DNA from 3 places in the Streptomyces sp. KMM 9044 genome. Region 3 is predicted to be linked to each of the others. Evidence: riboswitches for the same ligand, from Rfam matches in the RefSeq annotation. Region 3 holds a riboswitch; each other region holds the start of a gene.

Region 1 (3,235 bases), 1.1 Mb from region 3:
ATGAGCCGGGCCCGGCCGGCCGGCGCGCCGTCCTCCCACAGCCGGGGGCCGGCGCCATCCGTCGCCTCGCTTCTTCTGTTGTGCCGTGGCGAGGGAGGGCGGGAGCTGGGGGCGGGGTGGTGAGGGACGGGTCGGTGGTGCGGCGGGGAGTTCAGCACAGTCCGGCGGGCTCAAAGAGCGTGCAGGTGTTGCCGGTGACCGGGGTGTCGCGGACGGTGTTGCGCTCGTTGGCCGCGCCCACGAAGTTCTTGAAGGCCACGACACCGCCGGACAGCGGGAAGGTGCCCTTGTTGTTCTCGGCCCGCTTCCAGGCCACGAGGGTGTCCTCGGCGCGCGCGACGGCCCGGCGGCCGGCCTCGGGCAGGGCCCGGCCGTCGAGCCGGACGACGCCGGCGGATGGCGTGAGGACGCCGGCCAGCAGGCGCAGCAGTGTCGACTTGCCGGAGCCGTATTGGTCTCCAGGAAACGGATCTTCGCCTCGGCGGTTTCCGCGGTCCGGGACCTGCGGGTGAGGTCGCCGAGGACGATGACGTCGGGGCCGCGGTCGGCGACGGTCTCCCGGTTGATCTGCGGCCACTCGTCGTGGGTGTCGGAGAAGGCCGTTCTCGGCACCGGTCGCGCGGGTGATGGCACCGGGGGCGCCGCAGCAGCCTGCCAGGTAGGGCGACTGCGAGTTGGCGAGCCGGTACATGAGGGAGGTGCCGGAAGCGTCCAGGCCGTCGGTGGCCTTGCGTACCCGCTCCTTCAGTTCCGCGACCAGCTTGTCACCGTGTTCCTCGATGCCGAACACGCACGCAGGGTCGCGTATTTCGGCGTAGACGGTGTCGAGGGCGAGCGGCTCACTGCGGGAGCCGTCACCACCGCTGTCGTTGCCCTTTCCGGCGGCGCAGTCGGCTGGTGAGACATACGTGGGTACGCCCAGTTCCCCGAACTGCTCACGGGTGGCGACGCCGCCTCTGCCGAGTGTGGAGACGAAGGAGGCGGTGACGAAGTCGGGTTCGGTTCCAGCATCTTCTCGAAGGACGGACCGTTGTCCGCCAGGCGGGGCACCGACGCGTCGGCCTTCTCGAGGTCCTTCATCACCGGGTCGGTCCAGGTGGCGGTGCCGGCCATGCGTTCGGCGAGGCCGGGGGCGAGCAGGATCTCGGTGGTGCCCTGGTTGAGGGAGAGGACCCGTTGGTGTACGGACTTCACTGTGACCTGGTGTCCGCAGTTGTCGAGGGCGAGCGGGTGGACGGACGCGGCGGGCTTGTCCGGGCCCTTGCCGGCGCCGTCGTCTCCGGGGTCACCATCACAGGCGGTGAGCAGCAGGGCGGGAGCGATGAGAAGGGCTTGCGGCACGGCAGCGGGGAGAGCACGGGGCACGGGGACGCCTTGCCTGTCGGGACTCGCACGCGGAGCCTGGCCTGCGGAGGACCCCGCCGCCCATGGCGGCCTGGTGCCAGCAGGTCTTCGGACTCGGGTTCGCCCGGACGGAGCGCCTTCCCGGGGCAGTGCGCGTCGTTCTTCCGGCCGGCCGCCCCAGTGGCGTCATGAATGCTCCGCCCGTCCCCCCTCACCGCTGCGCGTCAGTTCCGGATTTCCACCGGATTCCCTGGCCTCGGATGTGGCACGACTGGCTCGGAAGCGTACCAAGATCGGCCGGGCGGCCTGGACGGAGCGTATGGGGTTGCCCTGTCCGGTGCCGTCGGTGGCGGACCGGTCGGACATGGGACTGCTCAGAGGGTTCGGACGCGTACGCTGCAGCTGTCCTCACGGGTGGACGGACGCCTCCCGCCGAGCCGCGCCGGTGTGGACACCGGCATTCTGGCCCCGAACGGACCGCGACCTGCGTCGGCGCCGGCCACGGCGCGTTCCGTGCAGGCCGTCGCGGGGAGCACCCGTGCGACGGCCTGCCGTGCGCGTTCCCCTTCGGCGCGCGGCCCCCGGAGGGTCAACGGCGGCGCAGCGAGGGGTCGAGCAGCGCGGGCGGGGTGTCGTTCTTCTCGTGCGCGGCCAGGTCGGTGCCGGGGGTGACCACGGCGTCGATCGCGTCCAGCACGTCGGCGGGGAGCACGGTGCCGACGGCGGCAAGTTGCGAGCGCAGGTGGTCCAGTGTGCGAGGGCCGATCAGCGCGCTGGTCACAGCGGGGTGCGCGGTCACGAATCCGAGCGCCAGCTGAATCATGGTCAGGCCGGCCTCATCGGCGATCCTGGCGAGTCGCTCGACGGCGTCGAGCCTGGCCCGGTTGGAGGGGACGGCGGTGTCGAAGCGCTGCGGCATGAACGTGGAGCGGTTGGTGGTGACGTCCCGGCCCTCGCGGACCACACCCGAGAGCCAGCCGGAGGCCAACGGGCTCCACACCAGTACGCCGAGGCCGTACTCCTCGGTCACGGGCAGCACGTGGGTCTCGATCCCGCGCTGCAGGATCGAGTAACTGGGCTGTTCGGTGACGTAGCGGCTCAGGCGATGGTCACGGGCGGCCCACTGGGCCTGCACGATCCGGTGCGCCGGGAAGGTCGAGGAGCCGAAGTAGCGGATCTTTCCGGCGCGCTGCAGATCGGTCAGCGCCGACAGGGTCTCCTCGTCACTGGTGTGCGGGTCCCATCGGTGGATCTGGTAGAGGTCGACGTGGTCGACGCCGAGGCGGCGCAGGCTGTCCTCAAGGGCGGTGACCAGCCAGCGGCGCGAACTGCCCTGATGATTTCGCTCGTCCCCCATGGGCATCGTCGCCTTCGTGGCCAGCACGATGTCGTCACGACGCCCGGCGACGGCCCTGCCCACCATCTCCTCCGACTCGCCGCCGCTGTACGCGTCGGCGGTGTCGACGAGATTGATCCCTGCCTCCAGGGCGGCGTCGACGACGGCGGTGACCTCGTCCTGAGTGGTGCGTCCGATCCTGCCGAAGTTCATCGCGCCGAGCGCGAGGGAGCTGACCTGCACGCCGGTGCGGCCCAAGGTGCGGTATTGCATGGCCGTGTTCCTCCATAGGGAGTGGGGTGTTGTGGTAGGGCGCGGCGTGGCCTGGTTGCCGGACGTCCACTCCGACACCACGAAAAAGCGGAACGCCGCTCCGGAAATAATACGGAGCAGCGTTCCGCTTTACAAGTGCGACAGTGGTACGGCGACCGCGGCCGAAAGGACGGCAGCCGCCGTCTTCGTCACGGCGGGTACGGACGCGCCGGTGCGCCGTCGCGGCCGGGGCCGGTGGTGCGCTCCCGCACCGGATCGGCCGTCCGGCGGCGGTGGAGAACC
Region 2 (3,235 bases), 5.4 Mb from region 3:
CGAAACCGGCCCCACGGATGGTCCGGTGACGGTGCGCGTCATCGGAAACTCTGGGGATGCAGCCCGCGGGCCAGGTCCCCGACCGCGTACGCCGACCGGATACCGATCAGGGTCGCGGTCAGTGGGAGGACGACGAACCGCTTGTTCCTGACGGCGGGTACGTCGGCGAGGGCGGGTTGGGAGAGCAGGAACTTCTTCTTCTGCTCGACGCCGCCTGCGCCGGCGTAGTCGTAGATGGCGATCACCTCGGGCCTGCGCTCGACAACCTGTTCCCAGGAGACGTCACCGAAGACCTCGTCGAGGTCGGCGAACACGTTCTTCCCGCCGGCCAGCCGGATCAGCTCGGTGCCCAGGCCCTTGCCGCCCGCGGTGAAGGCGCTCTTGTCGCCGCTGTCGTAGACGAAGACCGGTACCTCCGGCTCCCCCTCGACGGCGGACGCGGCCTCGCCGACCCTGCCCCGGAGGTCGGCGACCAGTTCGTCGGCACGGTCGGACACGTCGAAGATCCGGCCTATGGTGCGGACCTCGGCGTAGGTGTCCTCCATCGTCAGCTGCTTCCCGCCGCAGTACTCACGGTTGAGGTACGTGTCGATGCCGGCATCGGCGAACGCCTTGCGGGAGCGGCCCTCGTTCTCGGCGAAGGCGCTGCCGTAGCCGCCGTAGACGAAGTCGGGTTCGGCGTCGAGGATCCTCTCGAACGACGGTTCCCTCTGGGCGAGTTCCGGTACCGTCTCGAAGTCCTTCCTCAGCTCCGGCAGTACGGCCGAGTCGGGGAAGGCGGTGCCCACCATGTGGTCCTCCAGACCGAGGGCGAGCATCAGTTCCGCGGGGTGCTGGTGGATGGTGACCACCCGGGACGGCGGTGTGCCGTACGTCGTCCTCACACCGCAGTTGTCGATGGTGACGGGAAAGCCTCCGGGCACGGTCGAGGTGGCCTTCGCGTGGCCGGCGCCGTCGTCGGACGAGCCGCAGCCGGCGGTCAGCAGGACCGCCGACAGTGCGACCGCCGCGGCCGTCGTGCGACGGCACTGGCGCTTTCGCGCAGGGGTGAGCAAGGGAAACACGTGAAGCCTCCTGGAGTCCGCGCTCCTTGGGACGGGCCCGCGACAGGCCAGTGTCCTGACTCCCGGATCGACGTTCCCCTCCGCCTTCCCGCGCGGCGCGCAGTGGCGTGTCGGAGGGGCGCTCCCCGGTCACAGTGGCGGGACCGTGCCGGATTCGCACCGGCTTCCTGTCTCCCGTCGCGGCGATGACCAGGTGATACTACGTTTCCCCGGGGCGAGGGCGAAAGGGCGTACGGGACCGGCCGTACACCCCTGCTGTCGTGCCGGTCCGCACCGTCGGGCCGTCACCGCGCCGCACCACCTTGGACGGGACGACCTCGCGGGCGAGCGGTTCCTTGGGGCGAGGGCGAAAGGGCGTACGGGACCGGCCGTACACCCCTGCTGTCGTGCCGGTCCGCACCGTCGGGCCGTCACCGCGCCGCACCACCTTGGACGGGACGACCTCGCGGGCGAGCGGTTCCTTGCCCGCGAGGTCCAGGATGAGGACGCAGCCCGGGGCCAGGCAGGCGCGCGGGGGTGCGCAGCACGCGTACGTCGTCGCCGGGATCCCCGTCGCCGTGGTGTCCGGCGCGACCGAGGACGGGACCGTCCGGCCGGGCCGCCCGTGACGGCACCGCACGCCCGCGAGGCGGAACGATGTTCCCGTCCGTGCACGAACACGACGGCCCGACGGGTGCCGCGCATCCCGCGCATCCGGCCCGGCCCTGTTCCGCGCGCACCGCGTACGCCCGGTCCGCCCGGCCGGTCCCCTCGGGGACGCGGGCGGGGGCCATCGTGGTGCGAGGGCCCGCGCGATGGAATGATGGCCGACGACAGGGCGACGGCGGAACGAGGAAGCCGGTGTGAATCCGGCGCGGTCCCGCCACTGTGATCGGCGAGCGAGACCCGCACATGACCACTGCCCGCACCAGGGCGGGAAGGCGCGGAGCGCGCATCGACCCGAGAGCCAGGAGACTCACGCGGTCGCCTCCTCGACGCGTCCCGGGGCGGATCTCCCCGGAGAGAGGAACGATGCCGCATGCCCGCCGAAGCGAGCACGGCCGGAACGACGTCCGTCGACGTCGCGACCCCGGGGCCCGCCCCGGCGCCCTGCAGAGTCGTCGTGTGCAGGGACTGCTGCTGTGGCAGCCCGAAGGTGATCGGTGTCGACCACACGGCGCAGACAGCGCGCCTGCGCGCGGAGGTACCTGTGCGGGTGTCCGAGTGCCTGGACGTGTGCGAACAGGCCAACGTCATCGTCGTCCAGCCCTCCGCGGCGGGCCGGGCCGCCGGCGCCCGGCCCGTCTGGCTCGGACTGGTCAACGACCCGGACGCCATCGAGGACATCGCCGCCTGGGCACGCGCCGGCGGACCCGGAACAGTGCCCCGGCCGGAGATCCTCGACCTGTACGCCATCACTCCACCGCGGCGGCGTACGGCTTCCTGAGACCACGCTCACCCATTCATCGACCCTGTGTCGGTACATCCGCCGGAAGGGAAGCGCCCCGACATGACCGAACATGCCCGGGCGGCTGCCGGGGCCGTCGCCGCGGCTCTCCGGGACGTGACGGCCCTCGGCGGGTTCTTCGCCGTGCACGTCGGTGGCCGGGACGAGGGCTGGCATCCGCTCGACCACTCCTATGCGAGGGGCTTCACCGACCTGGCCGAGGCCGTGGCGCACCGGCACCACACCCGCGAACCGCGGATCGGTGTGTCCATCGTCCACCTCGGACACGCGGCACGCCTGTGGTCCCCCGCCCTCGCTTGCGCACTGCTGCACGGCATCGTCCTGGACCTGACGGAGTTGCAGCGTGCCGACGACGGACCGGCCCTCCGTCTGCCCCGCCCTGCCGGCTGGTACACCGAGCGGTTGCCCGAACCCGTTCTCACCCTGAACGAGCAGGTGATGGGCCATCTGCGGGGGCTCGCGGCCGGACTCCGTGTCAGGATCGCTCCGCGTCTGCTGGACGGGAACGCCGCCTCCGCGCTCGTCGGGGCGTCCCACGCCCTGCTGGGGGCCCGCCCCGGGCTGCGCGAGCCGCTCACCGGCCTCACGGCCGAACTGCTGAGTACCGGACGGCTTGCGGGCACGGGAATGATCACCGGACCGGATCTCACGTTCCGACGCCGCAGTTGCTGCCTCTACTACCGTGCGCCGAACGGCTCCAAGTGCGGTGACTGCTGCCTGGCCG
Region 3 (3,235 bases):
GGCCTGCGCCCGGCCGATCTCGGCGCCCTCCCGCGTCACGAACGAGTTCAGCGACATGTTCTGCGCCTTGAACGGCGCGACCTTGACGCCCTGCCGCACCAGCCACCGGCAGATCCCGGCGGTCACCACACTCTTGCCGGCGTCCGACGTCGTACCGGCGACCAGCAGGCCCCCACCGCTCATGACGTACGTCCCTTCCCGCGGCGCGCCGACCGCATCGCCGCTCGCACCGCGGGCCGCGCGACGGCGCCGGCACCGAGCGCCAGCCAGCCGACGCGGCGCGAGAGCCGTACCGCGCGGTCGATGTCCTCAACGGCCACGGCACGGCCGCCGCCGTTGAGGACGGGCCGGTGCTCGACCCGCCCGGCGTAGGACAGCGTCCCTCCGAGCCGCACGCCGAGCGCGCCCGCGAAGGACGCCTCCACGGGCCCGGCGTTGGGACTCGGATGCGTGGCGGCATCCGCGCGCCAGGCCCGCACCGCGCCCCGCGGGTCCGGCCCGGCGGCCGAGGCGAGGACGGCGGTCAGCCGCGCCCCGGGCCACCCGGCGACGTCGTCGAGGCGCGCGGAGGCCCAGCCGTAGCGCAGGTGGCGGGGGGACTTGTGGCCGACCATGGCGTCCAGGGTGTTGACGGCCCGGAACCCGAGCAGCCCCGGCACACCGGCGAAGGCCCCCCACACCAGGGCGCCCACCACGGCGTCGGAGGTGTTCTCGGCGACGGACTCCACGACCGCGCGGGCGATCCCGTCGGCGTCCAGTGCCTGCGGGTCCCGCCCGCACAGGTGCGGCAGCCGCGCCCGTGCCGCGGCGATGCCCTCGGCGGTCCCGGACTCCAGGGCGCGCCCGATGGCTCGGGCCTCCCGGGCCAGCGACGTCCCTCCGACGACGGCCCAGGTGGCCGCGCCGGTCAGGGCGACGGAGGCGGCGGGGGAGGACCGCACACAGCGGGCGGCCAGGCTCCCCAGAGCGACGGCCCCGCCGACGCAGATGGCGGTGTGCAGCGCGCCCCGGCCCCGGTCGTCCCGCCACAGCATGTGTTCCACGGCAGCCGCGGCCCGCCCGAAAGCGGCGACCGGATGCCCTCGGCGGGGATCGCCGAGGAGCAGGTCGCCGAGGAGGCCGGCAGCGGCGCCGTACGCGAACGCGCGATCGGCACCCATGGGTTCAGCCGGTGAGGGATCCGGTGGGGGCGGTCGCCCCGGGCGGGGGCGGGGCGTCGTTGGTCGACCTCGACAGGCAGCCGGGCATGACGATATGTCCTCACTCAGGGTGTCCACGCCCTGGTTCGACGAGACCGGCGGCGAGAGTTCCTGGCTCCCGGGGTGGTTCACCCCGGTGACAGTGGCGGGACCGCGCCGGAATCGCACCGGCTTCCTCTCCTGCCGCCCGTAGTGGCTTCGGCAGTCCACCATGGTCCGGAAGAACCGTCAACTTGCCGTTGACCTGCGAGGCTGAAGTGTGCTGAGGCCCACAGAGGGGTTCGGGAGGGTGAACCCCGAAGGCGGCACGGGCACGGTGAACGGGCGGTACGGAGGCAACGCGCCCCGCACCGCCCGTCGCGCGGCCGTCAGGCCATGATCAGGTGGATCCCGTACGCCACCGCCGCCGCGCACGCCGCGAAGCAGGCGTAGGCACCGGTGACCGCGAGGGCCGCGGACCCGCCCTGGGCGGCGGCCCGTTCACGGCGGGACAGGCCGGTGATGCCCAAGGTGAACAGGGCCACCAGCGCCACGGTGACCACGAGGCTGACGCCGAAGACGGAACCGAGGGCGGCCCAGTCGATCTTCATGGTGCTCTTCTTCCTTCGCGTCCTGCTGTGGGGGTCAGACCGTGGTCTTGGCCGGAGGGGCCGTCGGGTCGGCGGGGGCCGGGACGGTGGCCGAGAGTTCGTCGCTCACGTGGCCCGCCGGCGGGATGGCCACCGCGGCCATGGCCGCGGTCACGACGCCGCTCTGTTCCTCGTCGGTCTCGTTCACGTTGGTGTGGTCGATGACCTCGCGCCGGGAGATCTTCCAGATCGCCGCGCTGGAGCCGACCAGGAAGACGGCGACGAGGGCGGTGCCCCAGCCGCCGAAGCCGCAGACCCACTCCGCGATCGCCGCGACCAGGGCCGCCGCAGGCAGCGTCAGGCCCCAGGCGACGAACATCCGGGTGGCCGTCGACCAGCGGACCACGCCGCCCTTGCGGCCCAGGCCCGCACCCATCACCGAACCCGAGACCGAGTGCGTGGTGGACAGGGAGAAACCGAGGTGGGAGGAGGCCAGGATGACCGTCGCGGCGCTGGTCTGGGCGGCGAAGCCCTGCTGCGGCTGGAGGTCGGTCAGGCCCTTGCCCATGGTGCGGATGATGCGCCAGCCGCCGAGGTAGGTGCCGAGCGCGATGGCGATGCCCGCGGAGAGGATGACCCACATCGGCGGGTCGGAGTCCGGGGCGAGGGTGCCGCCGGTGACCAGGGCCAGGGTGATGATGCCCATCGTCTTCTGGGCGTCGTTGGTGCCGTGGGCCAGGGAGACCAGGCCGGCGGAGGCGATCTGTCCGGCCCGGTACCCCTTCTCGGAGGCCTTGCTGTCGGCCGATTTGCGGCCCATGCGGTAGGTCAGCCGGGTCGCGAACATCGCGGCCAGGCCGGCGACCAGCGGCGCGGCGATCGCGGGGATCAGTACCTTGGTGACCAGGACGTCGCCGTGCACGGCGCCGAAGCCCGCCGAGGCGACGGTGGCGCCGATCAGGCCGCCCATCAGGGCGTGCGAGGAACTGGACGGCAGACCGACCAGCCAGGTCAGGAGGTTCCAGAGGATCGCGCCGACCAGTGCGGCGAAGATGACCTCGGGACGGATGCCGGCCTCGTCGACGAGGCCCTTGGAGATCGTGTTGGCGACCTCCACGGAGAGGAAGGCGCCCACCAGGTTGAGCACGGCGGACATGGCCACCGCAACCTTGGGCTTGAGAGCACCGGTCGAAATGGTCGTCGCCATCGCGTTCGCGGTGTCGTGGAAACCGTTCGTGAAATCAAACGCGAGTGCGGTTACTACCACAATCGCGAGGATCAGCGAGAAGCTTTCCATTTACCCAGGCAATCGTTCGAAGTCATTGGCGCGTTGAACGTAAGTAACCTGAATGAACGGAAGATGAACTGGGATGGGCGTCGGAGTGACCGTGGTGAAGCCGGATGCTCCACGGTCGGCCGGAAGCGGCTGCGGACGGTCGGCCGGAAGCGGGTGGGCACGGCCGGGAG

Evidence for each region. Region 3 has a riboswitch for cobalamin ahead of HUV60_RS26630 (cobalamin biosynthesis protein). Riboswitches for the same ligand answer to the same signal wherever they lie in the genome.
Region 1: linked by a shared signal. The riboswitch ahead of HUV60_RS31225 (ABC transporter substrate-binding protein) and the one ahead of HUV60_RS26630 (cobalamin biosynthesis protein) in region 3 are both predicted to bind cobalamin.
Region 2: linked by a shared signal. The riboswitch ahead of HUV60_RS02455 ((2Fe-2S) ferredoxin domain-containing protein) and the one ahead of HUV60_RS26630 (cobalamin biosynthesis protein) in region 3 are both predicted to bind cobalamin.

What each region holds. Positions count from the first base shown of each region.
Region 1 covers NZ_CP113910.1:6,961,335-6,964,569, reverse strand. Annotated here, with positions in the region: partial or broken gene HUV60_RS31230 (methyltransferase) at 1-59, opposite strand, end outside; gene HUV60_RS34140 (hypothetical protein) at 152-418, opposite strand; partial or broken gene HUV60_RS31225 (ABC transporter substrate-binding protein) at 436-1,365, opposite strand; cobalamin riboswitch at 1,427-1,635, opposite strand; gene HUV60_RS31220 (aldo/keto reductase) at 1,934-2,953, opposite strand.
Region 2 covers NZ_CP113910.1:520,528-523,762, reverse strand. Annotated here, with positions in the region: gene HUV60_RS02470 (FecCD family ABC transporter permease) at 1-42, opposite strand, end outside; gene HUV60_RS02465 (ABC transporter substrate-binding protein) at 39-1,064, opposite strand; cobalamin riboswitch at 1,093-1,273, opposite strand; gene HUV60_RS02460 (hypothetical protein) at 1,264-1,683, opposite strand; cobalamin riboswitch at 1,857-2,037, shown strand; gene HUV60_RS02455 ((2Fe-2S) ferredoxin domain-containing protein) at 2,083-2,490, shown strand; gene HUV60_RS02450 ((2Fe-2S)-binding protein) at 2,554-3,235, shown strand, end outside.
Region 3 covers NZ_CP113910.1:5,903,589-5,906,823, forward strand. Annotated here, with positions in the region: gene HUV60_RS26625 (cobyric acid synthase) at 1-183, opposite strand, end outside; gene HUV60_RS26630 (cobalamin biosynthesis protein) at 180-1,160, opposite strand; cobalamin riboswitch at 1,283-1,425, opposite strand; gene HUV60_RS26635 (hypothetical protein) at 1,568-1,789, opposite strand; gene HUV60_RS26640 (inorganic phosphate transporter) at 1,824-3,065, opposite strand.